DNA from 3 places in the Kitasatospora sp. NPDC032150 genome. Region 2 is predicted to be linked to each of the others. Evidence: riboswitches for the same ligand, from Rfam matches in the RefSeq annotation. Region 2 holds a riboswitch; each other region holds the start of a gene.

Region 1 (9,447 bases), on a different contig from region 2:
GGTCTGCTTCCTGGACAACGGGGTCGTCCTCGAGCAGGGCCCGCCCGAGCAGGTCTTCGGCGACCCGCGGCAGGACCGCACCCGTCGGTTCCTCAGCCGCATCGTCGCCACCGGCCGCCTCGCGCCCTGACCCTCCGGGAACCCGGCTGGCGAGGGGAACCGCGCGAGCCGCGCTTCCCCTCGCCACCGACGAGTTGTCCGGCGAACCGCTCCGCACCATCCGGTGACCCGCGCGGTCTCCCGCGCTCCCGGGGGGGGGAGTTGCCCCGTGGGCCACAGGCCCGAACACCTCTATGCGCCCCCGCACGCGCCCTGCTACGCCCACCCCTGATCGGTGATCGTGGACGGGAACAACGTGATCGGCCGAGAGGTGCACCGATGCACGGACCCGCCCTCGTCACCTGGTTACTGGCTGCACTGGCCCTCGCGTCCAGCGGGTACTGCCTGGTCCGCCTGTGCGGACCAGCTCCGTCCTGCGCCGCTCAAGGCGGCACCAGCCGCCGCACCGGCCACCGGACCGAGGCCACTGAGGCGTTGATGGGCATCGGCATGGCAGGCATGGCCCTGCACCCGGGCGTTCTCTGGGGCTGGCTGTTCGCGCTGCTCGCCGCCGCCCAGGTGTTCGCGGCACTGCGCCGCGGCGGTCCGGCCCTCCGCGCGCACCGGCTGCACCACGGGATAGGCGCGCTCGCGATGACGTACATGGCGCTCGCCATGGCCGACGCGCCGGCGCACGACCACGCACACGCCCACCACGCCGCGCCGTCCGGACTGCCGCTTCTGAACGGCGCGTTGCTGCTCTACTTCGGCTGCTACGCACTCTGGAGCGGCAGCCGGCTGCTGACCGCAGGGACGGTTGTGGCAGCGGGCGGCACCGGGACGGCCGACGGCGTCTCCCGGGCCTGCCGGCTGGCCATGGGTGTCGGGATGTTCGCGATGCTGCTGTCGATGTGACGCCGGAAACGCCGCTCGTGCGGTGCATGCGGCTCGGCGGCACGGGCTTGGACTTTCGGCAGTTCCGGACTGTTGCCCGACCCCGCCCCAGCCGCCGGCAAGCCCCACCTGCCCCGAGGAGTCCACCCGCCGCCGCTGACAGGCGTTCAGCGCCGGCAGCCCAGTGGTGTTGGTCACCTGCGTGCCAAGGACGTTCCCCGAGGACTCGGCAGCGCATAGGTTGGGAGCAGCGCGATGCCGCGCTCCCGCGCGTCCTTGGGGGAGCATCTCGACATGACGGCCCTGCTCAGCCTGCTGCTGCTCGGAACACTGCTGGCCACCGTCGCTCCTGGGCGGCTGGCCCGGGCGCGCTGGGCCGAGCGAGAACCCGTGCTCGCCCTGTGGGCCTGGCAGTGCCTGGTGGTCGCCGTCCTGCTGTGCTGTGTGCTCGGCCTGCTGCTGGCCGCATCGGCCGCGCTGCCGGAACTGCGCGCACTGCTCTTCACGGGGGCACCGGGGGAGGTCGAGGCGGCGTACGGCCTGTCGGGATCGGAGGGCTGGGGACGGCTGTGCGCCGGGCTGCTGGCGCTCGGCGGGGTGTGGACGGCGGTCTCCTTCACCCGAGAGGTACGTGCCGCCCGTGCGCTGCGCGACCACCGGCATGCCGAACTCCGCCACCGGGCACCCGAGTTGCCCGCCGAACTGACCGCTGACCGGGCCAGGAGCGGCCGCGAGCGGCTGGTGGTACTGGAGAACGCGCGCCCCGAGGCGTGGTCCCTGCCGGGCCCCGGTGCCCAGCTGGTGGTGACCACGGGCGCCCTCCGGCAGCTGAGCGACCACGAGCTGGCCGCCGTGCTGAGCCACGAGCGCGGCCACGTCAGGGCCAGGCACCACTGGCTGGCCCAGTGCGCCGAGGCACTGGCCACCGGCTTCCCCGGGGTGGGGGTCTTCACCGCCTTCCGCGACCAGGTCGGGGAGCTGGTCGAACTGGCCGCGGACGACCGTGCGGCCCGCCGTCACGGCCGGGTGACCACGGCCCTCGCCCTGGTCGAACTCAATTCCGGCCGCGGGGTGTTCGGGTCCTGCCTGCCGCAGCAACTGGCCCAGTCACCGCGCCGGGTGGACCGTCTACTGGCCGGCGAACCGCGCCTGCCCGTCCACCACCGCCTGCGGCTGACCATCACCGCCCTCACGGCCCCGGCCGCCGTCGTCCTGCTGGCCGTCGCACCGGGACTGGCCACCCTGTTCTGACGCCCCGTCCCGACCGCCCCCGCGCCGCCCCACGGACGGCGATGCCCCGGCAGGTGGGATCAGGAACACCCGGTGTCCGCGTAATGACGCTCAGGACCGCTCATCAACGATCGCGCACGAACAGGAAGCGCTCCAACATCGAGCGAGTGCGGTGCGGTTGAGAGCCGACTCCACCAAACCCCCGTGTTGGTGGAGTCGGCTCGCCGTACGGGTCCGCCCGCTGGGAAGCAGCGGGGACGGTCCGGACACGGATCTCCCCGGGTTCGGGCACAGCGGACCTGGCCCCGCCAGTATATTGGCCGAGAGCCAGTCAACGTACGGAGCAGACACGATGGCACCTCGCGGGGAATCGGTCAACGAGGAGATGCGTGTGCGCTCCCGCCGGCGCATCATGCGGGCGACCATCGAGCTGGTGGACGAGAACGGATACGCCGGGACGACGCTCAGCGACATCGCCGCACGGGCCGGGCTCGCCCGGGGGCTGCTGTCGTACTACTTCGACGGCAAACGGCTGTTGATGCAGGCCGCCACCCACCGGCTGATGCACCTGGAGATCGCCGCGACACTGGCCGAACTACCTGCCGGCGCAGGCCCCGAGGCCCGGCTGGCGCGTGCCATCGACGCCGTGCTCGGCCTGGCGCTGGACCACCCGCGGGTGATGCGCTCGCATCTCGCGCTGATCCTCGATCCGGACGCCGGCACCTTCGTCCAGGATCCGGAGCAGCAGCGACTCGGGGCGATCCTGCGGGAGTTACTGCAGGACTGGGGCGCGGTGGATCCGGTCGCGGAGCACGCGGTGCTGCGCAGTGCGCTGATGGGCGGCTGCATCGGCGTGCTGCTGCCGGGTGCAGCACTGCCGTTGGCCCCGATCCGGGCCGACCTCTTCGCGCGCTACGGGCTCGCCTGGGAACTCGGCGTCCCGCCACAGCCGCAGGCCCCGCTCCCGCCCCAGCTGTCCGTCCGCGTCTGAGCATCCGCTCGGCGACCGGGGCGACGGGCCGCACCCGGCCGCGCGAGGGACCCGCTGCAGAGCGGTCGAAGTCCTATCCGTCCCCGTTCGCCGGGCACCTGCGCCCGGGAGCCGTTACGGGCCCGGTTCAGCTCTCGGCGAGGATCGACTTGAAGAGATCGATGGTCTGGTCGGGGGTCAGGCTGTCGACGCAGAGCCGTTCCATGACCTGGACGTAGGAGTCGACGTCGTCGCGCTTGTCGAGGTAGAGCGCGCTGGTGAGCTGTTCCAGGTAGACCACGTCGGCCAGGTCCTGTTCAGGGAAGCGCAGGATGCTGAACGCGCCGCTCTCGCCGGCGTGCGCCCCGAATCGGAACGGCATCACCTGGATCACCACGTTGGACGTCTCGGCCACGTCGATCAGGTACTGGACCTGGCGGCGCATCACACCGTGCCCGCCGACCGGGCGCCGCAGCGCGGCCTCGTCGATGACCGCCCACAGCCGGGGGCTCTGGCCTTCGGTGAGCAGCTTCTGGCGGCGCATCCGCAGGCTGAGCCGGCGTTCGAGCTCCTCATCGCTGAGTACGGGCCGGGTCTGCCCGAAGACGGCACGCGCGTACTCCTCGGACTGGAGCAGACCGGGGATGAACTGCACCTCGTACGTGCGGATCAGTGCGGCGGCCTCCTCCAGGCCGACGTACGTCTGGAACCAGCCGGGCAGCACATCGTTGTAACTGTGCCACCAGCCCGGCTTGTTGGCCTCGCGGACCAGGCCGAGCAACGCCTCCCGCTCGGCTCCGTCGTGCACACCGTAGAGGGTGAGCAGATCGGCCACGTCGCGTTCCTTGAAGCTGACCCGGCCGAGCTCCATGCGACTGATCTTCGACTCGGAAGCGCGGATCTGGTAGCCGGCATCCTCGCGGGTGATCCCGTGCCCCTCGCGCAGCCTGCGCAGTTGGGAGCCCAGGAGGATGCGGCGCACCATCGAACCACCGTTGGGCTGGACTGTGGTCATGCCGTCGAAACCTCCGCCTAGGGCAAACAGGGCACAGTCTGCCATCAGTTGAGCGCTCTGGGTGCCGGTACTGGCAGAACGATCTATCAGATCTATCACCGGATAGACCATCATGCACGTGCATCCGGCGCTTGCATATGCCAATAGTGCGACTGCACGTGAATCGACTCTTGCATCTGCAGTGAGCGCAGAGGACCATGGTGCACGTGCACCTGCACATCCCTGGCAATCCCGCGGGCTCCACGTCCGACCCCTCGCGCGACTCCGCACACCCACTCGGCCGCGTACCAGCACGGTCGGCCGCGCGTGCGCGCGTGTGGGCCGTCGAGGAGGCTGGCGCGCGGCCGAGCGAGTCGGAGGTGACCGGCATGACCCCCCTGGGTCCAGCCGTGTCCGCCCCCTTATGGGAGGAGCTCTTCATGGGCACCGGTACGGCTGTCCTGGCCGACCCCCACGTGGTCACCTGTACGCTCGCACCACGCTTCGAAGCCGTCAGGACCGCTCGCGAGTTCGCCAGATCGACCTTGACCGGCTGGGGCCTCGGTGAGCTGTTCGACGATGTCTCCCTGGTCGCCTCGGAGTTGGTGACCAACGCCCTTCGGCACGCCCTCGGCGCCCGCCGGGACGAGTGGTCCGCCATCACCCCCGGCCTGCCGCCGACTGGTGCGCCACAGGCCGCCGACGAGTCGCTGCCGATCCGAATAAGCCTGGTGCACCGCGCACCCCAGGTGGTCTGCGCGGTGAGCGACCCGAGCTGCGCCGGGCCGATCGCCCGCGAGCCCGACTTCGTCGCCGAGTCCGGCCGGGGGCTGCACCTGGTCGACTCCTTCAGTCGCTCCTGGGGTTGGCACCCGCTGGCCGGTGCGGGCAAGGTGGTCTGGGCCCTGTTCGAGGCCAAGGCTCAGCCCGAGCTGGCACTGGCACCCTCCGGTCGGCACCGCCGCTCCGCCTGAACCGCCCGGCCCGGCCGGTCGGGCCGAGCATCCCGGGGTGGGCCGCCGCTCCGCCGCCGCCCATCGCATCCGAGCGACCCGGCCACCCCTCAGCCGCCGGTCACATCCTCCGGGTTCACCACCCGATCTCGGGACCCGCCGCACATCCGGGCGGACGGCCACATCCACCGGCCCCGAGCCGCTCTCTCGCCGATCCCGCAGGTCTCCTGGCGGCAACCGCGGCCCAGCGGCAACCATGAACCGGCAGCGGCGGTGGACCGGTGCGAGCCCGCGGGCGGCCCCGAACCACTCGACGCTCGTCCTCCACTCCGCGCTCCTCCGAGCATCGCTGCGGGCCGCGACGGCCCGGACGGCCCCCGAATGCCCGCGAAGACGATGAAGGCCGTCGTGGCTGACGGTCCCACGACGGCCTGTAAGCGGCAGAGGGCTGACGGCGGTTCAGGCCGTCAGATGGTCGAACTCCCCGTCCTTCACGCCGAGCACCATCGCGGCGATCTCGGCCCGGGTGTATATCAGCGCCGGCCCCTCGGGGAAGCGCGAGTTGCGCATCGCCACCTCACCGCCCGGCAGAGCGGCGAACTCGACGCAGTTACCCTGCGAATTGCTGTGCCGGCTCTTCTGCCACACCACGCCTTCGAGGTCCGCAGCCGCCATGCCGTTGTACGTTTCCTGCATCTCCTGCACCGAATTCTCCCGACCTGCCGGGCTTACGCCCTACTTGACGCGATGATAGCTCCAGTGCACGTGCATCAGCACGGGACATTGCCCGTGCAGTCAAGCGTGTCGGAATGTGTGCCAACCACTCCACTTGATCCGGCTTTGACGGAACGTAAGTGGACATAGCCCAGCGAATCACAGTTCGCCCGATGACTGCCCGTACTGGGCTCGCGCCATCGTGTTGATCTTCGTGCGCCCGGCGCCGAACACCCACACCGCACCCCGGGATCACCTGTGAGGCACGTCACCCAGGACGGCAGCTGACTGCTTTTCGGTTGCGCGAAGCGACAGGTCGTCAGCAAGGATTGGGTAATTTGATGGCAATTGTCCCGATTTCGCGCGGGCTCGGTGCCCACTCTGGGGATCCGGATGCAGTCCTGCCTGCCGAATGTCTTACGATCTCCGCCATGAGCACCGCAGCCATCCCGGGCGCGCCACTGCCCGTCCGCACTCCAGGCTCCCGTGCGCGGGGGCGCCACCGCCGTCCCGAGCGCCCCGAGATCCCGGCCGGTTCCCCGGCACTGGTGCTTGCCGTCCCCGCCTCGGCCGGGCCCGAGGCGAGCCCGATAGTCGAGGAACTGCTCTCCATCGTGCGCGGCGAGCAGCCCGGCATCGAGACCGCGGCCGGCTACCTGACCGGCGAACAGGCCGACGCCGACACGACGGAGGACCTCGCGACCGGCGACGGCCAGGCCGCCCCGACCGTGGCCGAGGTACTCGCCCAGGCCGCCGAGGCGGGCATGCCCGCGCCGGTCGTGATTCCGCTACTGGCCGGTCCGCACGGCTTCCTGACCTCCCTGCACAAGCTGGCCGGGGAGACCGGGGCGACCGTCACCGATGTGCTCGGCCCGCACCCACTGCTGGCCGAGGCGGTGCACGTACGGCTCTCCGAGGCCGGCCTGGCCCGCGCCGACCGGGCGCGCCTGTTCGCCATCACCACTGCGGCGGACGGCGTGGTCCTGACCACCGTCGGCGGCGAGGAGTCCGCCGCGGCAGCCGGGATCACCGGCGTACTGCTGGCCGCCCGGCTCGCGGTACCCGTGGTGGCCGCCGCCCTGGACGCGCCGGGTTCGGTCGCCGCCGCGGTCGAGCACCTGAAGGCCACCGGCTCCCAGCGTCCCGCACTGGCCCCGCTGGTGATCGGCCCCGAGGCCGACCCCGAGCTGCTGGCCGCGGCAGCCGAGGAGACCGGCTGCCCGAGCGCAGCCCCGCTCGGCGCCTACCCGACCGTCGGTCAGCTGATCGCGTCCACCTACCTGGCCGCGCTCAACATCCCGGGCCCGGGTGAGGCCCCGGCCCCCGTCGCGGAGCAGCCCGCCGACTGAGCACCCGACAAGACCGTACGAGAGGCCCCCGCGAGGGGCCTCTCGGCGTTTCCGGGGCCCCCGCGGGTCCGCGCCCCGCTCGGCCCAGATCGAGCGGGGCGCGGGCTCCCGGGGCCGTAGGGCCGGAGCCGGGTGGCCAATTGGCGAACCTTGCATGACATTTGCCCCATTGGCTCACAACTCGGACATTTGCCACCGACCCCTCCGTGGGCCCCATTGACCCGGACCCCACTCCCCCTCGGGGGCTTTTCAGAACCTTCACAACCGGTCGCCCGAACCCCCGGGAATGCCACGGCATCACCTGAAAGGGGAGCAGATACCCACTCCGGCCGCACACCTGAAAGAGTCCCATCGGATTTCCTGGAAATGCCGGTGCGCATTCGATCTTGAATAATCCGCGAATAGCCTGTGAGGGAACTCACAGGTGTTTGCGGATTCAACTTAAGTCTGCTTAACGTGCTCTCCGTTCGTTGACACACGGACCCAGCTCTTCCGGAACGCCGAGTCCTGCCGCCGGAGCAGCTGGCACCGCAGAACGCACCGACGGCAGGGGCGGGGGAACCAGGTAAGTCGCCCGAGAGCCGGCCAGTATTCGGCCGGTTCCGGGCTAGGGGTGAAGCCGTGCGCAGCACGGCCGGGCAACTCCAGCCCGAATCCGACAGCTCACCTCGCAGGCGTGGGAGAGGAACGCACCTTCATGCTGCCCATCAACGCCAACAAGCGTGCCCGCCGTCTGATCGCCGCCACGGGTGTGGTCGGTCTCGGCCTGTCGATCCCCGCCCTCGCCGCCTCCGGTGCCTCCGCCGCTTCCGTCTCCACCTGGGACAAGGTCGCCCAGTGCGAGAGTGGCGGCAACTGGAGCATCAACACCGGCAACGGCTTCTACGGTGGCCTGCAGTTCACCGCCTCCACCTGGGCCGCCTTCGGTGGCACCCAGTACGCCCCGCAGGCCAACCTGGCGACCAAGGCGCAGCAGATCGCCGTCGCCGAAAAGGTCCTCGCCTCGCAGGGCCCCGGCGCCTGGCCGGTCTGCTCGGTCAAGGCCGGTCTGACCAAGGACAGCGCTCCTGCCCAGGTCGACACCTCCGCGCCTGCCGCCACCCCGGCGCCGGCCACCGCCCCGGCCACCCCGGCTCCGGCCGCCACGCCGAAGAGCGCCCCGACCGCCGCCCCGCAGGCCGCGAACGGCGCCAAGTACACCGTGGTGGCGGGCGACTGGCTGTCGTCCATCGCCACCAAGAACAACGTCGACGGCGGCTGGCAGAAGCTGTACGACCTCAACAAGTCGGTGCTGACCCAGGGTCCGGACATGATCTTCCCCGGCCAGCAGCTGGCGCTCGGCAGCACCTCGGCCGCCGCGCCGAAGCAGGACACCCAGAAGCCGGCTGCCAAGCCGAGCAGCTCCAGCACCCCGGCTCCGGCGCCGGCTCCGGCCAAGCCCGCCACCCCGGCTCCGGCCGCGACCGGCAGCAAGGCCGCCGCGGTCAACTTCGCGCTCTCCAAGGTCGGCCAGGCCTACGTCTACGGCGGCAGCAGCGACGGCGGCTGGGACTGCTCCGGTCTGACCCAGGCCGCCTACCGCCAGGCCGGCATCTCGCTGCCGCGCGTCGCCGCCGACCAGGCCGACGTCACCACCAAGGTGTCGCTGGACAACCTGCAGCCGGGCGACCTGCTGTTCTGGTCCAACAACGGCAGCAACTCGGGTGTCTACCACGTCGCCATCTACATCGGTGCCGGCAAGTACGTCGAGGCTGCCAACCCGAAGGCGGGCGTGAAGATCGAGACCATCGCCAACTACGCCCCGGACTTCGCCGGCCGCGTCTGACGGTCCCGGCTCTCCGCGTGAGGCCGCTGTCCCCGGTGCTCTGGTCGGCGCCGGGGACAGCGGCCTCACGGGATCCCGTGTGCACGGGGCGGCTCGGTCACACGGTTCCCGCCCACTCGTGGTCCCCCGCCCGCTCGTGGTTCCCCCGCCGCGGGCGGGCACCGCATCAGATGCTCGGAAAACCCGTGTGCCGCGCGGGCTGGTGGCTCGGTTCCCCACCCTCTAACGTCGGTTGCGCCTGCAGCCACGGGAAGGGGAACGCCATGACGAAGGTCACCGTCAGTCTCGACAGCGATCTGGCGATCGAGGCGATGCTGCTGTCCGGCACCAGGAGTCCGCAGGACGCGGTTGAGTTGACCGTCCGCGACTACCTGTCCACCGGCCGCCGTACCGAGGCGCGTACCGGCGACGCCGCCGACGCGCACCGGGTCGGCCAGGGGCGGCGGCCCGCCGCCGAGGAGGGCTGAGAGGCGGTCACC
Region 2 (9,447 bases):
ACGCGGGGGTTCCCGCGCGCCATTTCGAATTCACCGGCCAGCCGGGAACCCCACCTGCGGTCCAACGAGCCGGTCAGCGAGTCGACCTTCGGTCCCCCATAACGGACGTAGCGGGCAGCAAAGTGCGACGAAAGACTGGATCTTCATGTGAAGAAATTCACGAAGGTTTTCCCGGTGCCCCTGCCGGCGACCGGCCCCGGGCCGCCGAGGGCGCCCCGGGACCGGCTTGGACCGACCGCGGTCAGGCGATGCTCCAGGCGATGCCGTCCAGGATGTCGTGCTCGCTGACGACCACCTCGGCGGCGCCCGTCCGCTCCATGATCTCCAGCAGCACCAGGGCGCCGGCCGCGATCACGTCCACCCGGCCCGGGTGCATGACCGGGATGGCGGCGCGCTGCTCGTGGCTGGAGCTCAGCAGGCGGCCGGTCACCTCGCGGACGGCCTCGACCGACAGCCGCGAGTGGTGGATGGCGGCGGAGTCGTACTCCGGCAGGCCGAGCGCGATGCCGGCCACCGTGGTGACCGTGCCCGCGAGGCCGACCAGGGTGGCCGCCCGGTCCAGCGGGACCACCTCGGCGGCCTGGTCCAGCGCGGCCCGGATGTCGGCCTGGGCTGCGGAGATCTGACCCAGCGTCGGCAGCTCGGTGCCCGCGAAGTGCCGCTCGGTGATCCGGACGCAGCCGATGTTCACCGAGCGGGCCGCCTCGACGTCCTCGTGGCCCAGCACGAACTCGGTGGAGCCGCCGCCCAGGTCGAAGACCAGGTACGGGGGCTCGAAGGCGCCGCCGGTCAGCTCCTTGGTGGCGCCGATGAAGGAGAGGTGCGCCTCCTCCTCGCCACTGACCACCCTGGGCTCGACGCCCAGGATCTCCCGGACGCCCTTGCGGAACTCCTCGGCGTTCTCAGCGTCCCGGGAGGCGCTGGTGGCGACCATCCGGATCCGGTCCGGTCCGACCCCGTGCTCGGCGATGACCGCCGCGTACTCGCGGCAGGCGGCGAAGGTGCGCTCCAGCGCCTCGGGTGCCAGCCGGCCGGTCTTGTCCACGCCCTGGCCGAGCCGGTTGATGATCATCCGCCGGTCGCGGTCGGCGATCGCGCCGGTCTCGGGGTCGAGGTCGGCGATCAGCAGACGGATCGAGTTGGTACCGCAGTCGATCGCGGCGACCCGGGTGGCGGTCATTCGCTCTCCTCCTCTGCCTTGCGCTTCTTCGCGGCGCGCTCGGCGGCCTTCTGCTCCTTGGCGGCGATGACGGCGGCGTTGTCCTCGGTCCTGGCCCGCTGCTCGGCCACCTCGGCCGCGCTCTCGGCGAGTTCGGCCGCGCTCACGCACGGGCCCTTGGCCCACCAGTCCTCCAGCATGCCGAGCGCCTCGTCGCCGAGCGGGTTGACGCCGGGCCCGGCCGCCAGCGAGTGGCCGACCAGCACGTGCAGGCACTTCACCCGGTCCGGCATTCCGCCCGCGCTCGGGAAGCCCTCGAGCACCTCGATGGCGTCCCGGCGGGCGATGTAGTCCTCGTGCGCGTGTCGGTAGGCGGCGGCCAGCTCCGGGTCCTCGGCGAGCCGGGCGGTCTGCTCCTTCATCACGCCGTCCGCCTCCAGGGTCCCGATCAGCGAGGCGGCCTTGGGGCAGGTCAGGTAGTACAGGGTCGGGAAGGGCGTGCCGTCCGGCAGCCGGGGTGCCGTCTCGACCACGTCCGGGTTGCCGCAGGGGCAGCGGTGCGCGACCGCGCGCAGACCGCGCGGCACTCGGCCGAGCTGGGCCGCGATGGCGGCGATGTCGGTGTCGGAAACGGGAGGGTTCTCAGAGGTCATGGAGGTGCTGTCTCTAGCGGGTGGCGGGTACGGGGGCAGTGGACGGGGCGGCGCTGGGAGCCGCGTCGGCCGCGGCAGGTGCGTCGGCCAGCGCGACCGAGTCCCAAACATTGGTGTACCAGGGCACGGCGGACCTGGCGGCCGGGCCGGCTGCCACCGCGCCCGGTGCGGGCCGTGCGGTGGCGGGCGGACTCGGGTCGACCGACACGAACGGCGTCTCACCCGGCAGTGCGTAGTGCAGCCGCTCGCGGGCCTGCGCCTTCACGTACTCCGGGTCCTGCCAGCGGGCCCGCTCCTTGCGGAGCTGCTCGACCTGCTGGGTGGCGCGCTCGGCCTTGGCGCGCTGTGCGTTGATCTCCGAGCGCTGCGCGATGAACTGGCGGGTGGGGTACGCGAGGATCGCCACCAGCGAGCAGAGCACCAGGACGAGCACCGTGGCCCTGCTGGTGAACCGTGGCCGCCCGGCGATCCCGGGGATCTTCCACCTCGCCATGTACCCCTCCCGTCGGCACCGCGCGCCGGTGCCCCGCCGCCCAACCCTACGGGGTCGGGTGGCGGGGCACCGATCACGAGCCGTCCGTGTCAGACCTCATCCGGTCGGACGCAGGTGTCAGCCGTCGCTGACCAGCCCTCGTGCGTACTGTGCCTGCTACTCCGCGGCGCGGAAGCGCGGGAAGGCCGAACGGCCCGCGTACTCGGCGGCGTCGTCGAGGATCTCCTCGATGCGCAGCAGCTGGTTGTACTTGGCGACGCGCTCGGAGCGGGCCGGGGCACCGGTCTTGATCTGGCCGCAGTTGGTGGCGACGGCCAGGTCGGCGATGGTGACGTCCTCGGTCTCACCGGAGCGGTGCGACATCATGCAGCGGTAGCCGTTGCGCTGGGCCAGCTCGACGGCGTCCAGGGTCTCGGTCAGCGACCCGATCTGGTTGACCTTCACCAGCAGCGCGTTGGCGGTGCCGGTCTCGATGCCCTTGGCCAGGCGGGCCGGGTTGGTGACGAACAGGTCGTCACCGACCAGCTGCACCTTGTCGCCCAGCTTGTCGGTCATCGCCTTCCAGCCGTCCCAGTCCTCCTCGTTCAGCGGGTCCTCGATGGAGACCAGCGGGTAGTTGGCGACCAGGTCGGCGTAGTAGTCGATCAGCTCGGCGGAGGAGAGCGCCTTGCCCTCGAACTGGTAGGCGCCGTCCTTGTAGAACTCGGTGGCGGCGACGTCCAGGGCCAGGGCGATGTCCTTGCCCGGGGTGTAGCCGGCCTTCTTGATGGCCTCGGTGATGAGGTCCAGGGCCTCGCGGTTGGAGTCCAGGTTCGGGGCGAAGCCGCCCTCGTCGCCCAGGCCGGTGGACAGGCCGCGCTCCTTCAGCACGGCCTTGAGGGTGTGGTAGACCTCGACGCCCCAGCGGACGGCCTCGGAGAACGACTCGGCGCCGATCGGCGCGATCATGAACTCCTGGATGTCGACGTTGGAGTCGGCGTGCGAACCGCCGTTGAGGATGTTCATCATCGGAACCGGCAGCACGTGCGCGTTCGGGCCGCCGAGGTAGCGGAACAGCGGCAGGTCGCTGGCCTCGGAGGCGGCGTGCGCCACGGCGAGGGAGACGCCCAGGATCGCGTTGGCACCGAGCGAGGACTTGTCCGGGGTGGCGTCCAGGTCGAGCATGGCCTGGTCGATCAGGCGCTGCTCGGTGGCGTCGTAACCGACCAGCTCCGGGCCGATCTGCTCGATGACGGCGAGGACGGCCTTCTCCACGCCCTTGCCGAAGTAGCGGTTCTTGTCGCCGTCACGAAGCTCCAGGGCCTCGAAGGCGCCGGTGGAGGCGCCGGACGGGACAGCGGCACGACCGGTGCTGCCGTCGTCGAGGCCGACCTCGACCTCGACCGTGGGGTTGCCGCGCGAGTCGAGAATCTCACGGGCTACGACGACATCAATGGACGGCACGAGGCATCTCCTAGCGGAAGCAGGTCCTACGGACAGGGGGTGCAGTCTGCGGACGATTGCGGAGTCGTTACGACCAGAGCCTAACCGCACCGGGCCTCCGGGCCACGCTGCCCTTGGCTCCGTCTCAGCGTGTGGCCGCTCTACCAGTCGGTAGTTCACCTGAATGACCACAAGCACGACAAGTGGGGCCGTTTCCGCGACGGCGGCGGAAACGGCCCCTCATGCCACCTGGGGTCAGCCCAGCTTCAGCACCTGGCCGGGGAGGATCAGGTTGGCGTCGCCGCCGATGGTGGCGCGGTTGGCGTCGTAGAGGTGCTGCCAGCCACCGGAGAGGTGCTGGGCCCGGGCGATGCCCGACAGCGTGTCACCCTCCTTGACGGTGTAGTCGCCGGTGGCGGCGCTCTGCGTGGTGGCCGCGGCGGACACCGGGCTCTGCGCCGGGGCCTTCTCGGCGGCGCCGCCCGCGAACTGCTCGTAGATGCTCTGGTGGCTGGTCCAGTACCAGCCGCCGCTCTTCTGGTACCAGTACTTGCCCGACTCGGCGTCGTAGCCGGCCTTGCCCGGGAAGGACGGAGTGGCGGCCGTGCGCGAAGCGTCCTGGGAGGACTGGCTCTTGTAGCTCTTGGTGCTGCTCTTGCTGCCCGAGGAGCTCGAGGAGCCCGAGGAGCCCGAGGAGCCCGAGCCGGAGCTGCGGGTGTGGCTGCCGGTGTCCACGTCGGCGGCCGAACCACCCCTGGACAGACCCGCCTTGACGGAGCAGACCGGCCAGGCGCCGGGCCCCTGCGAGGCGAGGACCTTCTCGGCGATCGCGATCTGCTGGCCCTTGCTCGCCTGGTTGGCCTGACTCGCGTACTGGCCGCCGCCGTAGGCCTTCCAGGTGCTGGAGGTGAACTGGAGTCCGCCGTAGAAGCCATTGCCGGTGTTGATGCTCCAGTCGCCGCCGCTCTCGCAGTCGGCGACCTTGTCCCAGGTCGGCACGGAGGCGGCGTGTGCGCCGGTGGCGGTGAGCAGCGGCAGCGCGAGACCGACGCCGGCCACACCGGCGGCGGCGATGGCCTTCTCGGCCTGGGTCTTGCGACGATGACGGCCCGAACCGGTGAACAGCATGAAGGTGTCCTCTCCGCACGCCTGCGAGGTGAGCTGTCGGGTTCGGACCGGGAGGTTGGCCCGGCCGCGGCGAGCGGGACAGGAACGCTTCCTGCCCTGCCGACGCGGCTTCACCCCAAGCCGTGGGAACGGCGACGAAACCTGGGTCCCCCGCCCTTGCCCAAGGGTTCTGGTCGGTGTCCCGAGGCGCGATGGGCAAGGTTTGGCGTTCCGCGCAACGGGGTTCGCAGCAGCGAACTCATCGGAGACTACGCATACCGTCGCACCAATCACAAGCTCATATCCCGTACATCACACGGGAATTACGTTGTGTTTATATGTGCTTACAGACGATGCAGATTTGTCCGGTTTGATGCGCATTCACAGATCGGCGAATCAGGACACATCCGACACGCCGTCAGCCCGACACGCCCGGCTTGCCGGGTGTCCGGAAGGCGGCGCGGACCATGTGGCACATCTCACCGAAATCCCGAGAATGACTTCCGGATTACGGGGAAGATCAGCCCTGTCGCGCGGTAAAGGAAACCGGGAGTTCGCGCAGGCCACGCATGATCAGACCACCGCGCCAGCGCAGTTCTGCGGGGTCGGCGGCAAGGGTCAGGTCGGGCAGCCGGGTCAGCAGGGTCGCCAGCGCGATCTGGCCTTCCAGCCGGGCCAGCGGAGCGCCGATGCAGTAGTGGATGCCGTGTCCGAATCCCAGGTGCGGGTTGTCCTTCCGGGCCAGATCGAGCGTGTTCTCCGCAGCGAACCTGGCCGGGTCGCGGTCCGCGGCCGCCAGCACCACCAGCACCGGGTCGCCGACCGGGATCTCCACCCCGCCGATGGTCAGCGGACTGGTCGCGAACCGCCAGGTGGCCAGCTCCACCGGCCCGTCGTAGCGCAGCAGTTCCTCCACCCCGGTGGCCAGCAGCTCCTTCTCGCCGCGTGCCACGGACTCCTGCAGCAGCGCGCGCTGCCCCGGGTCGCGCAGCAGCGCGTACAGACCGTTGCCGATCAGGTTGACGGTGGTCTCGAAGCCTGCGAAGAGGAGGATGAAGGCCATCGCGGCGGCCTCGTTCTCGGTGAGGTGCTCGCCGTGGTCACTGGCCCGGATCAGGCCGGAGATCAGGTCGTCGCCGAGGTCGGCCCGCTTGCGGTGGATCAACTCGGCCAGGTACGAGCGCATCCGCTTCACCGCCCGGCCCACGCCGCCGCGTTGGCCGCCGTGGTGGCGGATCATCATGCCGGCCCAGTCCCGGAAGTCGTCCTGGTCCTCCGGCGGGACGCCCAGCAGGTCGCAGATCGCGTAGATGGGGAGCGGAAAGGCGAACTCGTGGATCAGGTCGGCCGAACCGCGTGCGGCGAAGCCGTCGATCAGCCGGTCCGTCAGCTGCTGCACCCTCGGCTCGAACTCGGCCACCCGGCGCGGGGTGAACGCCTTCGACACCAGCCGGCGCAGTCGGGTGTGGTCCGGCGGGTCGATGTTCAGCAGGTGGGTCATCAGGTCGGCCTGCCGCTCCCCCGGGATCCCGACCCGGCCGCTGCGGTGCGCCTGCTCGCTGTGGTGGGCGGGGTTTTTGGACAGTCTGCCGTCCGCCAGCGCCTGCCGGGCGTCCGCGTACCGGGTGACCAGCCAGGCCTCCACCCCGCTCGGCAGCGTGGTGCGGTGCACCGGGCTGTGCTCGCGCAGCCAGGCGTACGCGGGGTAGGGGTCGGCGGCGAACTCCCAGGTGAAGAGCTCGGGCTGCGGGGTGGAGTCGGGCGTTTCCGGCATGTCTCGACGGTATCCGGCGACGGGCGGCCGGCTCCACGCGGGCGGCCGGCGGCTCCGTGACGGCGCCCCACGGCCCCGGGGGCGCGCGGATCGCGGATAGGGGGCGGACAGGGGGAAGGAGGGGCTGTCGGCGGACGGCGCGTAGCTGACAGGGTCGTGACGTCCGGATTGCGCCGCTGCGCGGCGGACTCCCCCGCCCGTGCAGGAGTGAGCCTGGTCACCTGCCGGGTAATGAGTGTCGCGGAGGGTCGAGCAGTGCCTACGATCCTCCGCAATGACTCTGATGGATGGCAGTGCGGGGCCGTCCACGGGGAGCGGCTCAAGGAGGAGCAGGCCATGCGGGTAGCCGGGGCAGTGGTGGTCATCGCGGTACTCGACGGTGGGTCCGGAGACGGTCTGGCCCGCCGGTTCGCCGCCGCGGGCGCCGCCGGAATCATGGTCGCGGACCTGCACGCCGGTGTCGCCGAGGACCTCGCCGCCGAACTGGACCGGCCCGGCTGCCCGGTGGTCGGCGTGTCCAGCGACATCCACCAGCCCAGCGACGTCGCGGCGCTGGTGGACACCGCCGCGAAGCACCTCGGCTCGATCGACCTGTTCTGCATCGCGGGCCCCGACGGCGAGCGGATCGTCTCCCTCGCCGAACTGCCTGACCACCTCGACCCGCTGGCCGAGCTGCTCGCCCTGGTCGGCGACGCCATCAGCGAGGTCGTCCCGCCGCAGCGGCACCACATGGACCAGCCCCAGTCGGCCTGACCCTGCCGGCCGTCTGGGCCCCTCGCCGAGGGCGGCGAGCGGAACGGGCACGGAGCAGCGCGCCCCCTCGGTGCTGCCCGGCCGGGCAGCCCGTCAGTCGGCGGGCAGCCCCTCGACGGTGCGCACGGCCGCGCGGTAGGCGCGGGCGGCCGCGCGGAGGGCCGCGTCCACGTCGACACCGGCGTCGTGGGCCCGCTGGACGACGGCGAGCAGCAGTGCTCCCGCCGACTCGGGGGTGAGCTCGGCGGGCAGCTCGTAGGGCTCGTCCGGTACCCCGGTGAAGCCGGCCCGGCGGACCCGGGAGACCAGCTTGGCCGCGTACGCCAGCGCGGGCAGCCCGGCGGGCACCCCGTCCAGGACCGACTCACGCTGCTTCTCGGCCGCCTTGAGCTGCTCCCAGTTGGCCTCGACCTGCTCCGTGCCGCCCGCCTCGACGTCCCCGAAGACGTGCGGGTGGCGGTACATCAGCTTCTCCACGATGTCCCCGGCCACGTCGTCGATGGTGAACGCGTCCTCGGGGTGCTCCTCGGCGATCCGGGAGTGGAAGAACACCTGGAGCAGCACGTCCCCGAGCTCCTCGCGCAGCGTCTCCCGGTCGCCCTCCTCGATCGCCTCGACCAGTTCGAACGCCTCCTCCACCAGGTACTTCACCAGGGAGGCGTGGGTCTGCTCGGCGTCCCAGGGGCAGCCGCCGGGCGAGCGCAGGCGGTCCATCACCGAGACCAGGTCGAGCAGCCGGGCGCCGGGGAGGTCGTACGAACCGGGGAGGACCTCGATCTCCGGCGCCTTCCCCGCCTCCTCCACCGCAATCCGGGCGAGCGCGTCGGTCAGGCCCGGGTCACCGTCCGGGCTGCCGAGCCAGACGGCCGGGGCGGCTTCGGCCAGCAGCCGGGCCAGCGCCGGGGCGCTGGCCCGCTCGACCAGCTCCACCTCGACCCCGGCCTGGCGCAGGGCGGGCAGCTGCGGGTGTGCCTGATCGGCGGCCAGCACCCGGGCGGCCCCGCGCAGGACCTCCCAGGCCGGCCAGGACAGCAGGCCGGGGGCGACCCGGTGGGTGGTGGTGAGCAGAATCAGCTTCGCAGTGTCGTCCACGCTCCGAACCTACCTGCTGGCCGCCCTCGGGCACCGCCGATATCTCCCCGGGCCACCGGGCGGGCGGCGGGGAAGCCCGCGGGCCGGGTGCCCGACTGTTTCAGCTGGCGGCGGTGCGCTGCGGGAGCCAGTCCGCGGGGGCGTCGACCAGGGCGACCTGGCGCGGGTCCCAGGCACCGTAGCGGGGGTTGACCACGACCTTGAGTTCGGTACCGGCTTCGACCAGGGCCTTGCGGACGATCGCGTCGCCCTCGGCCGTGCGGGCGTCCTTGCCGTCGGCGGCGGCCAGCTTGTGGATACCGAGCTGCTGGCGGTAGAAGGCGTCGGTGTCCTCGTCGGCGACGCCCTGCTTGAGGAGCAGTTCCCGCCGGAGTTCGCCCTCTCCGCCGAGCAGCTTCGCGTCGGAGTCCCGCGCCTGCGTGATCTCGGCCGCGGTGACGTCGAGCCGGCGATCGGCCAGGGCGCGGTCGACGACTCGGTTGAGGACCAGGTCGGACACCGCACGCTTGGTCAGCCCGGCGCGTTCGGTGCGCGGCCCGCCGCCCTGGGCCGCGACCTCGTCCCGCAGCGCGGACACCTTGGCCTCGACGGTGGCGATGGTGATCCGCTGCCCGTCGACCACGGCCGCCGCCCCCTGGCGTGCCGGGCCGGAGCCGCAGGCGGTGAGGGTGGCCGCGGCGATCAGGACGCCGATGGCGCCGGTAGCCGTACGGGTGTGGCGCTGGACGGAGTTGGTGCGGATCACGTGTGGCCTCCCGGGCAGGGACCCCGGGCCCGAGGCGCGGGGGACGGTGTGGCTGGTGCGGTGTCCGATGGTTCTCCTGGCAGGTACAGACAATAGGGAGCGGCGCGACGCCTTGCCCAGACCTTGGGCCGAACGGGGTAGGCCGGATCAACCGGACAGCCGTTCAGCGACCGCCGGCCCGGTTCAGCGGCCGCCGGCCCCGGGGAACGTGGCGGGTGTCGGCCGCCCCGCCGTACGGGGATCGACGGC
Region 3 (9,447 bases), on a different contig from region 2:
CTCCACCGCCGACCGGCAGACCCTGGCGGACTCGGTGGCCCAGACCTCCAACTCGGCGAGCAACCTCGACTACACCTCGACCGAGGTCCGGAAGATGTTCGACACCGGGGTGGAGGGTCTGCGTGTACAGGCCCTCGCCCTGCTCCAGGGCAAGCCCGACCCGGCCAACCTCGATCTGATCATCCGGGCGGTCGACCGCAACCTCTCGCCGTTCGAGCTGCTGCAGGCGCTGCTCGCCGCCCGGGAGATCGCCACCGGCGGGACGTTGACGGACGAGCAGCGGGCGATGCTGCGGGAGGCGGTCGACTACAAGCTGCGCAACGTGCGGGCGGTGCCGCCGTACTCGCGGCGGCGCGTGGTCGGCGAGGAGATCCTGCGACTGCTGGCCACACCCGCGACCGGGACCGGAACCGCCGGAACGGGCACCCCCACCGTGCCGACACCTGCGACCGGAACCGGAACGGGCACGGGCACGGACGGGACCGCGGCCGGGGCACAGGCGGCACAGGCTTAGCCTGCCCGACCGGCCCGGCGGCCGTGACCGGCCGGCCCGCGCTCAGCGGTCGGAGAGCAGGCCCCGGATGGCCGCCCGGCTGACGCCGTTGAGCGCGCGGACCAGGCCCGCGGCGAGGTAGAGGAACGCGATGCCGAGGAGCGAGACGCCCGCGATCTGCCAGGCCGAGGTTATGTAGTACTCGTAGTGGCCGCTCTCGGTGGTGAAGTCGACCAGCCGCATGCCCGGCCAGCCCAGGTACTTGCGGAACACCCAGTGGTAGGCGGGGTAGAGCGCGAGCGACCAGCCGACCGCGAGGAAGACCGTCGAGACCACGAAGCTCAGGATGCTCCAGGGGAACATCACCACCTGGTACAGCGCCGCCTTCCAGCCCGCCGGGTCGGCCAGCCGAGCGGTGATCCGGCCCCAGAAGCCGGGGCGGCCGGGCCGGACCGGGGCCGGCCCCGCTATCTCGGCGCCGAGCAGCGTACGGGCCCGGTGACGCTCCAGGGCCCCGAGCCCGCGGGCGCCGGCGAGCAGCAGCGCGAGCACCGGCAGGCCCAGTGCGGTGACCACCAGACCGACACCGGCGCTGAAGAAGGCGGTGACGAAGCTGAAGCCCACCGCGGCGAGGGGCAGCGAGGTCAACGCGAAGCCGACCTGCCGCCAGGTGGCGGCGGTGACCGGGGCCAGCCAGAAGGACCCCCGCGGCCCGGCGCCGTCCCACGAGGGGCGGCCGGCGGTGCCGTGGATGCTGTCGGTGGCGGTGCTGCTCATCGCGGTCCCCCTGGTGTCGTCCGTGCTCACACCTCAACGGTGTCAGTTCCGGGCCGCCGCCGTAATGCAGCCCACTGCCGGATCGGGGGTGGGGTTGTCCCTACCCCCGTCCTGGAGCGGGCGACACCCACTCGTCGTCCAGCAGCGAGAACAGCAGCGAGTCGTGCCAGGTGCCGCGCAGCCACAGGTCGTGCCGGATCCGGCCCTCCGGCTGGAAGCCGGCCTTGGTGAGCACGCGGACGGAGGCGGTGTTCTCCGGGTCGACCCGGGCGGCGAGGCGGTGCAGTCCGAGGGTCCGGAAGCCGAACTCGCATAGCAGCGCGGTGATTTCACTCGCGTACCCGCGGCCCCAGGTGTCCGGGCGCAGCGCGTAGCCGAGGGCGGCGGAGCGGTGGTCGCCGAGGTCGAGGACGGCGGTGCCGATCGGCGTGGCGCACTCGGGTTCGTCGTCGGCGAGCACGGTGACGGCGAGCCGGTAGACGGTGCGCGGCTCGGCCTCGGCCTGTTCGACGTAGAGCTCGATCTGGTCGGCGCACGTCTCACGGTCGCGCGGTTCGAAGGGTAGGTACCTGGCGGCCTCCGGGTCGCCGAAGACGGCGTGCAGGGCGTCCACGTCGCGGGGCGTGTGGTGGAACTCGCGGAGGGCGAGGCGCGGGCCGGCCAGCAGCACGGCCCGTCCCGGCCCGGCCGGTCCCGGTTCTGGCTCCATGCCGTCCGACCCTACAGCGGGCCCCGGCCACGGGTGCGGCGCCCGCACGGAGGCCGTACCCCCGGGCACCGGCTACGGTACGTAGCGTGAACCACGATCTGCAGCTCACCCCGGGTACCCGCACCACCGATCTGCTCGCCTGGGCGGCCGAGCACGGGTACGAGCCGGTGCCCGAAGAGGCGCTGCGGACGGTGCTCACCCTGCTGGAGCTCGGCGACGCACCGATGCACGAGGGCTTCCCCGAGCTGAGTTCGCCGCTGCTGGAGCAGCTGCTGTACGAGCAGCTCTACCTGTACGTACAGCCCGCGGCCGAGCCGGAGGCGTACGGGCGGGCCGTGCGACTGCTGATCGATCATCAGCGGGCGGCCCGGCGACTGAACGCCAAGCGGCACGCCAGGCTGCACGCGGAGGCCGAGTGGCAGGGCGAGCTGCTCTGCGACCTGCTGCGCCGGCCGCACCTGCTGACCTGGCCCCGGCTGTACACGCTGCTGCTGCGCGCGGACGGTGTGGACGTCGGCGACGCGGCGGCCGTACGGGTCTGGCTGGAGGAGTTCCGCGCGCTGACGGAGGACCAGCGGATCGCGCGCTTCGCCTGGCTGGAGGAGCTGGGGCCGATGGAGCCGGTGCGGGGGGACGAGGGCTGGAACCGGGCGCGGGTGCTCTCGGTGGGGATGGCCACCGACGGGGCACGACTGCTGCTGGAGAACCGGCTGATGCAGCGCAGCTACCGCAACCTGGCCGGGCGGAACGCGCTGGGCCTGCCGATGCCCGACGAACTCGCCGGTGACTTCGAGAGCTTCGAGGCGGCGGTGGCGGCGGAGGCGCTGCGGCTGTGCGGGGAGTGGACGGTACCGGGGCTGCCCGAGCTGCTGGTGACGGAGTTCGCGGACCTGGCGCCGGAGCCGGAGACGGCGGAGATCGAGGAGTACGTGGCGGGCACGGACGCCTGACCGGCCGGCCGCCGTACGCCCGGCGACCCGCCGCACCGTGCCCCGGCACCAGGGTGCACCGGGCCCGGCCGGGGGGCCGGGGCACGCCCGGCGGCCTGGGGCCGTTACGGCTGGAGGCCGTGGGAGTGGAACCAGGCCAGCGGGTCGACCGGGGCGCCCCCGGCGGGGCGGACCTCCAGGTGGACGTGGGGGCCGAGGGGCACGCCCGACGGCAGGCCGCGGGAGTGCCCGGTGGCGCCGACCCGGCCGAGCTGGGTGCCCGCGGTGACCCGTCCGGACACGGCGGAGATGGCGGAGAGGTGGCAGTACCAGATCTCGGTGCCGTCGGGCAGGGTCTGGATCACCCGGTAGCCGTACGCGCCGGACCAGCCGGCCGCGGTGACGGTGCCCGCACCGACGGCGGTGACCGGGGTGCCGGTGCGGGCGGCGAAGTCCAGGCCGGTGTGCGGCTGGGACCAGTGCGAACCGGCCTGGTCGAACCGCGCCGCGAGCGTGTGGCCGTCGACCGGCGGCCGGAGGGTGCCGAGCCGGGCGCGCTCCTCGACGGCCTGGGCCTCGGCCTGCTGGACGGCCCGCTTGGCCTCGGCCTCCTGGGCGGCGGCCAGCCGGGCGGCCTCCTCCGCGCTGGTGCGCTCTCCGTCGGCCTGCTGCTGGATTCGGGCGGTGAGGGTGAGTCCGGGGTCGGCGGCCAGGACGTGGTCCGAGGCCGTGTCGGGGACGGAGAAGGCCGGCGCGGGGGCGGGCGGCTGGGTGGCGGTGGCCGCGGCGGCCGGTCCTGCGGTGGCGAAGCCGGTGGCGCCGAGTCCGGCGGCCATCGCGGTCACGCCGAGCAGCGAGCCGCTGCGCGACTGGCGGGGCATCCGGTGCCGGGCCGCACCGTCGGCGTCGGCGGCCGGTTCCGGCGGAAGGTCGAGCAGCTGGGTGCCGACCCCGACGCTGCCGACCCCGAGGTTGGCAGGGCTGTGCGACAAGGACGCCACCGGGCGCGCTCCTTTCCTTCCTTCGCGCCGACCGGGTTAGCTGACGGGTTCGGAGCAGGAAGGTCTCCTACGAGTGGGCGGGCCCACCCGATTCACCCCAGGAACGTGGTTCCCCGGCTCCCGGACCCACCCACGGGGCGGATCTTGGGGATTGGGCGACGGCGCACGGTGCCGTTCGGGTACGGCGTTGCCGACCGCGCTGCGTTATCAAACGTTAATCCGAGAAGGCCATGATTCCAAGCTGCACGCCTGGTGAAGTCCTTGGCTCCTGAGGCGCAATGGGCGATTTGTGACTATTGACCAGATCGCCCCATGACAGCCCGTTATCCACCAGGGGAATCAGCCCTGGGCCCGGCGGTCCCGCTCGGCGAAGGTCGTACCGGCGATCGCCCAGTTCTCGCGCGGCACCTCCTCGATCGCCACCCAGATGCTCTCCGGCTGCACGCCGGTCGCCCGGGCGTACGCCTCGGTGAGCTCGCGGGCGATCTCGGCCTTCTGCTCCTCGGTGCGGCCGGCCAGCTGCTTGACGTTGATGAACGGCATGACGGCCCCTCAGGTTCGGGTTCGGCGGTCAGCCGCACCGTATCGCACGACCCCGGAGCGCCAATGCCCGGAAGGCCCCGGACGGCGAGCACCCCGCCGGAGTCCGCGAGTGCAGTCACCGCAGTCACCGCAGCCCCTTGACGGCTAAAGCTATTAGCCATAGCTTTTTGGCTACAGAAAGCAGCGACACCACTGCGGAGGCTCACCATGCCCGGCACCCAGCACCCCGACACCCGGTTCCTCGACGTCCCCGGCGGCAGGATCGCGTTCGACGACAGCGGCACCACCGCCGGCGGCGCCCCCGTGGTGCTGCTGCCCGGGATGCTCGAATCCCGTGCCCTGTACCGGCTCCTGCGGCCGCTGCTCACCGCGGCTGGCCACCGGGTGATCACCATGGACCCGCGCGGCTTCGGCGAGTCCTCGATCGCCTGGGACGACTACTCCCCCGGTGCGGTCGCGCACGACGTGCTCGCCCTGCTGGACCACCTGGGCGTCGCACGGGCCGTCCTGGTCGGCCACTCGTACACCTGCGCCACCGTGGCCAAGGCGGCCGGGGCCGCTCCCGAGCGGGTCGCCGGGATCGCGGTGATCGACGCCTTCTTGGAACACTCGCCGAACGCCTTCCAGCGGGCACTGATGAAGGCACTGGCCCCGCTGGTGCTGGCCTTCCCCGGCATATGGGGCTCCGCCCAGCGGTACTACTACCCCTCGCGCAGGCCCGTCGACTTCGAGAGCCACCGGGCCCACCTGGTGGCGGCGCTGCGCACCCCCGGCCGGAAGGCCGCCACCCGGGGCCAGCTGGAAGGCGACTCCATCGCCGCCGGGTCGGCGGCGGCGGTACGCTGCCCGGCCCTGGTGATCATGGGCAGTAAGGACGTCGACTTCCCCGACCCGGCCGCGCTCGCCGACCGGCAGGCCGCCGCACTGAGTGGCCGTAAGGTGATGATCGACGGTGCCGGGCACTACCCGATGGCGGAGTTCCCCGAGGCCACCGCCGACGCCCTGCTCCCCTTCCTGCACGAGGTCGCCTGATGCCCCGGGTCGGACTCACCCCCGCCGCCGTCGTGGGCCACGCCCTCGAACTGATCGACGAGGAGGGCCCCGAGGCCCTCACCCTGGCCGCCGTGGCCGCCCGCGCGGGCGTCGCCACCCCGTCCCTGTACAAACACGTCAGCGGCGGCCTGGCCGAACTGCGCCGGCTGATCGCCGTCCGGGTCACCGAGGAACTGGCCGAGCAGCTGGCTGCGGCGGTGCTGGGGCGCAGTCGGGACGAGGCGGTCGAGGCCCTGCTGGCGGCCTACCTGGACTACGCGGGCCGCCACCCGCGCCGGTACGCCGCGCTGCCGCAAGCGCCCCAGGAGGACGAGGACCTGCAGTACGCGGCCGGCCGGCTGGTCGGGGTGATCCTGGCGGTGCTGCGCGGATACGGCCTGGAGGGCCCGGAGGCGATCCACGCGGCGCGTACCGTGCGCTCGATGGCCCACGGCTTCGCCTCGCTCTGCGCCGGCGGGGCCTTCCAGTTGACCGAGGACCTGGCGGTGACCCGGGAGCGGCTGATCCGGGTGCTGACCGAGGGGCTGCGGGCCTGGCCCGCCTGAATGCGGCTTCAGGGAGGGCGGCGGCTTGACGCCGACCGGGCCCGGGGCACAGGGTGGCCCAACGGGGCGGAGCCGTGCGGCGGTTCACCGGCGGGGGCCTGCCGGAAGGAGCCCGCAGCGGGTCGCGTACCGTGGCAGGGCCGATCCGGACGGACGCCGCGCACGCATCGGTGCGGACCCGGGGATTCGAGACCGAACTGTCGCACACCGCCGGTCGCACCGGCGGTGTGCCTGGGTAGGTACCGTCCGGGCGGCCCGCATCGCGCCGCCGGGGGCGTGGGCCGCGGAGCAGGCGGCCCCGAGGCACGATCACGAGGAGGAGGGCGGCATGACGCAGACCACGCGGACCACCCGTCCCGGTACCGGTCCCATCCCGGAGCAGCTCCGCCCGGCCGCGGCCGTACGGCCGCCCCTCGGCAGCGGGCTGGCCGACACCGCGCGGCGCGCCTTCGCGATCGCCCGCGGCCTGCGCTCACTGCGGCCGGTCCCCGCCCGGGCCCAGGAGCCGTACGGGGAGAGCGACGGCCAGTAGCCGCGGCCCCGGCCGAAGGGACACCCCTCGTGCCGACGCGACATTCACCGGGATCCGGACCTGCGACGCTAGATTGACCTGAGCAGGCGGATGATCAGCGGCCTGGCCCGAGTCTCGGCGGAGGTCCTCGTGCCCGCAGTCACCACGGTGGCACGACAGCTCGCCGGGGCGCTGCGGCGCGGCGCCTACGGACGCTGGCTGAGCCGGCTGCTGGACGGCGACCCGCAGGCCGAGTGGCTCGCCCTCGGTCTCCTCACCATCAGCAGTGCGCTGCTGACCCTGCTCGCCATCGCCGCGCCGAACGACTGCCCGCCGTCGGCGCTGGCGCTGCCGCTGCTGGTCGGCGGCTTCCTCCTGCACATCCGCCTGCAGGCCATGCTGCTGGTCCCGGTCGGGCTCGGGCTGCTCGCCCAGTGGTTGCTGCGCGTGCCCCTCGGAGTGCGCCTCGGCTCGGCGCTGATGGTGGCGCTCGCCGCGGTGATCGGGCTGCTGATGTCCCGCCACCGCAGCCGGCTCGGACTGCGCGGCACCCGGGGCGACACCATGCTGCTGGAACTCGCCGAGCGCACCCGGGACCTCGGCCGCCTCCCCGACCGCCTGCTGGACTGGCGCTTCCACCGGGCCGTCTCCCCGGTCAGCGGCGCGTTCTTCGCCGGTGACTTCCTGCTCACCTCGCAGCGGCCCGACCGGGACCTGCTGGAGGTGGTCCTGGTCGACGTCTCGGGCAAGGGCAGCCGGGCCGCCGCGCGGTCGATGCACCTGTCCGGGGCGTTCGCGATGCTGCTCGGCTCGGTGCCGCCCGAGGCCTTCCTGCCCCGAGCCAACGACTACCTGGCCGCCGGCGACTGGGAGGACGAGTTCGCCACCGCCGTCCACCTCGCGCTCAGCCCATCGACCGGGCGCTACCGGCTGTTCAACGCCGGGCACCCGCCCGCCGCGCACTACCACCGCGCGAACGGCGGCCGCTGGGAGCTGCGCGGCGAGAGCGGACCCGCGCTGGGGATCTTCGCAGGGACGCGCTACCCCCCGAACGCCGGGCGGCTCGCGTACGGGGACTCGCTGCTGCTCTACAGCGACGGCCTGGTCGAGGTGCCCGGCGAGGACATCGACGAGGGCATCGGGCGACTGCTGGAGGCGGCCGCACCGCTGCTCCGGTACGGCGGTCCGGCCGATCCGGCGGCGGAGCTGCTGCAGACGGTCGCCCGCAACGTCGCCGACGACCGGACGGTGGTGATCGTGCGCCGGCTGGGCGCGGGCAGCTGAACCGGCCGGAGGCGGCCGGGCGGTGCCGCGATCCGGGTGGTCCCCCGTCCGCCGGCCCGGCACCGGATCACCGGATCACCGGATCACCGGATCGAGCGAAACTACCGACAGGTAACCGGATTTGAGCTGTCGCGGGGGTGAACTGTAGCCCGATCAGGCCAACTTTGGTCCTAGTTGAGCTGTCCAGCAGCAGAAATGTCGCGATCGGGTCACTGAACGTCAGATACGTTCACACATACGTAGGATCATCCCCCTAGAATCCCCGGCGTGACGATGACTCAGTGGTGCGGTCCGGCTGCCGGCGTGCTCGCCGCCCTCTCCCTCCTGGCCGCCGCACGGTACCGCGCGGTCAGTCGTACCCTGAGGGCCCGACTCCACACCCAGGAGCAGGAGTTCGCCGCCCTGCGCGCACAGTTGCAGAACGAGACCGAACTGCGCAGCAGCGAGCACGCCGCCATCGAGCGCGAGCAGGAGCTCAACGCCTCCACCCGCCGGGCCTTCCTCAGCGTCGCCCGGCGCATCCTGGTGATGGCCCACGACCAGCAGGCCGGCCTGGACGAGATGGAGCGCCGGCACGACGACCCGGCCCTACTGGAGGGGCTGCTCAAGGCCGACCACGCGGCCGCCCAACAGGCCCGCCTGGCACAGACCCTGGCCGTGCTCTGCGGCGCCCGGGCCGGACGGCACTGGCCCGAACCGGTCGCGCTGGAGGACGTGGTGCGCGGCGCCCAGTCCCGGATCCTGCCGTTCCAGCGGGTGGTGATCCGCAGCCGGATCGAGACCGCCGTGGTCGGCGCCGCCGCCGAGGCGCTGATCCACGCCATCGCCGAACTCCTCGACAACGCTACCCGGTACTCGCCGCCCAGCACCCAGGTCCACGTCACCCTGATGCCGGTGCACAACGGCGCGGTGATCGAGATCGACGACGCCGGGGTCGGCATGTCCGAGCAGGCCGTCGAGAAGGCCGCCGCCGCACTCGCGGGCGGCGGCGCCATGGAGGTCTCCCGACTCGGCGAGGTACCGCAGTTGGGGCTGGCGGCGGTCGGCCGGCTCGCCGAGCAGTACGGCTTCCGGGTCACCCTCAGCTCCGCCCCCTCGCCCTACGGCGGGGTGCGGGTGGTGGTGCTGCTGCCGACCCCGCTGCTCACCGACCCGCTGCCCGGGCCCGCCACCGGACGGAGCACGGATGCCTTCGAGCGCCCGGCGGGAGCGGGGACCGGCCGCCAGGAGCCACCGGTGGACCGGATCCCCCGGCAGCAGCGGCTCGCCCCGCAGGAGCAGGTACCCGCGCCCCCGTCCACCCCCGGCGGCCTGCCGCGCCGGGCCAACCGGCGGCACGCCGCCCCCGCGCCCGCCGACGGCCCGGACGAGACGACCCTCGAACTGCCCGTGCCACCGCGTTCCGCACGCGACGCGCAGACCTTCATGTCCCTCTTCCAGGCCGGTACCGCCGACGGCCGCTCGGCGGCCCGCGAGCAGACCCGGCCCGACGGCCTCCCCGCTTCTCCCCCCGCTTCCCCTTCCCCCCAATCCCCCCAGCACTCCGGAGAGTTCCATGACCACCACTCCTGACCTCGGCTGGCTGCTGGCCGACATCATCAG

Evidence for each region. Region 2 has a riboswitch for cyclic di-AMP ahead of ACZ5ON_RS15535 (transglycosylase family protein). Riboswitches for the same ligand answer to the same signal wherever they lie in the genome.
Region 1: it holds a riboswitch for cyclic di-AMP, as region 2 does, so the genes downstream of both, ACZ5ON_RS16900 (transglycosylase family protein) here and ACZ5ON_RS15535 (transglycosylase family protein) in region 2, are expected to answer to the same signal.
Region 3: it holds a riboswitch for cyclic di-AMP, as region 2 does, so the genes downstream of both, ACZ5ON_RS09435 (M23 family metallopeptidase) here and ACZ5ON_RS15535 (transglycosylase family protein) in region 2, are expected to answer to the same signal.

What each region holds. Positions count from the first base shown of each region.
Region 1 is NZ_JBVIMH010000012.1:192,556-202,002, reverse strand. Features, by position in the region: gene ACZ5ON_RS16940 (amino acid ABC transporter ATP-binding protein) at 1-130, shown strand, start outside; gene ACZ5ON_RS16935 (DUF5134 domain-containing protein) at 379-954, shown strand; gene ACZ5ON_RS16930 (M56 family metallopeptidase) at 1,228-2,184, shown strand; gene ACZ5ON_RS16925 (TetR/AcrR family transcriptional regulator) at 2,549-3,154, shown strand; gene ACZ5ON_RS16920 (helix-turn-helix domain-containing protein) at 3,282-4,148, opposite strand; gene ACZ5ON_RS16915 (ATP-binding protein) at 4,568-5,101, shown strand; gene ACZ5ON_RS16910 (DUF397 domain-containing protein) at 5,540-5,776, opposite strand; gene ACZ5ON_RS16905 (sirohydrochlorin chelatase) at 6,226-7,143, shown strand; cyclic di-AMP (ydaO/yuaA leader) riboswitch at 7,663-7,835, shown strand; gene ACZ5ON_RS16900 (transglycosylase family protein) at 7,820-8,968, shown strand; gene ACZ5ON_RS16895 (hypothetical protein) at 9,232-9,435, shown strand; gene ACZ5ON_RS16890 (hypothetical protein) at 9,443-9,447, opposite strand, start outside.
Region 2 is NZ_JBVIMH010000011.1:101,337-110,783, reverse strand. Features, by position in the region: gene ACZ5ON_RS15555 (Ppx/GppA phosphatase family protein) at 242-1,180, opposite strand; gene ACZ5ON_RS15550 (DUF501 domain-containing protein) at 1,177-1,812, opposite strand; gene ACZ5ON_RS15545 (FtsB family cell division protein) at 1,826-2,305, opposite strand; gene eno (phosphopyruvate hydratase) at 2,462-3,748, opposite strand; gene ACZ5ON_RS15535 (transglycosylase family protein) at 3,983-4,855, opposite strand; cyclic di-AMP (ydaO/yuaA leader) riboswitch at 4,860-5,040, opposite strand; gene ACZ5ON_RS15530 (cytochrome P450 family protein) at 5,355-6,608, opposite strand; gene ACZ5ON_RS15525 (SDR family NAD(P)-dependent oxidoreductase) at 6,945-7,361, shown strand; gene ACZ5ON_RS15520 (nucleoside triphosphate pyrophosphohydrolase) at 7,455-8,453, opposite strand; gene ACZ5ON_RS15515 (SurA N-terminal domain-containing protein) at 8,554-9,198, opposite strand.
Region 3 is NZ_JBVIMH010000006.1:19,817-29,263, forward strand. Features, by position in the region: gene ACZ5ON_RS09415 (hypothetical protein) at 1-514, shown strand, start outside; gene ACZ5ON_RS09420 (sensor domain-containing protein) at 557-1,300, opposite strand; gene ACZ5ON_RS09425 (GNAT family N-acetyltransferase) at 1,371-1,979, opposite strand; gene ACZ5ON_RS09430 (hypothetical protein) at 2,066-2,929, shown strand; gene ACZ5ON_RS09435 (M23 family metallopeptidase) at 3,034-3,909, opposite strand; cyclic di-AMP (ydaO/yuaA leader) riboswitch at 3,921-4,077, opposite strand; gene ACZ5ON_RS09440 (tautomerase family protein) at 4,249-4,452, opposite strand; gene ACZ5ON_RS09445 (alpha/beta fold hydrolase) at 4,660-5,484, shown strand; gene ACZ5ON_RS09450 (TetR/AcrR family transcriptional regulator) at 5,484-6,050, shown strand; gene ACZ5ON_RS09455 (hypothetical protein) at 6,379-6,582, shown strand; gene ACZ5ON_RS09460 (PP2C family protein-serine/threonine phosphatase) at 6,712-7,845, shown strand; gene ACZ5ON_RS09465 (sensor histidine kinase) at 8,119-9,417, shown strand; gene ACZ5ON_RS09470 (roadblock/LC7 domain-containing protein) at 9,401-9,447, shown strand, end outside.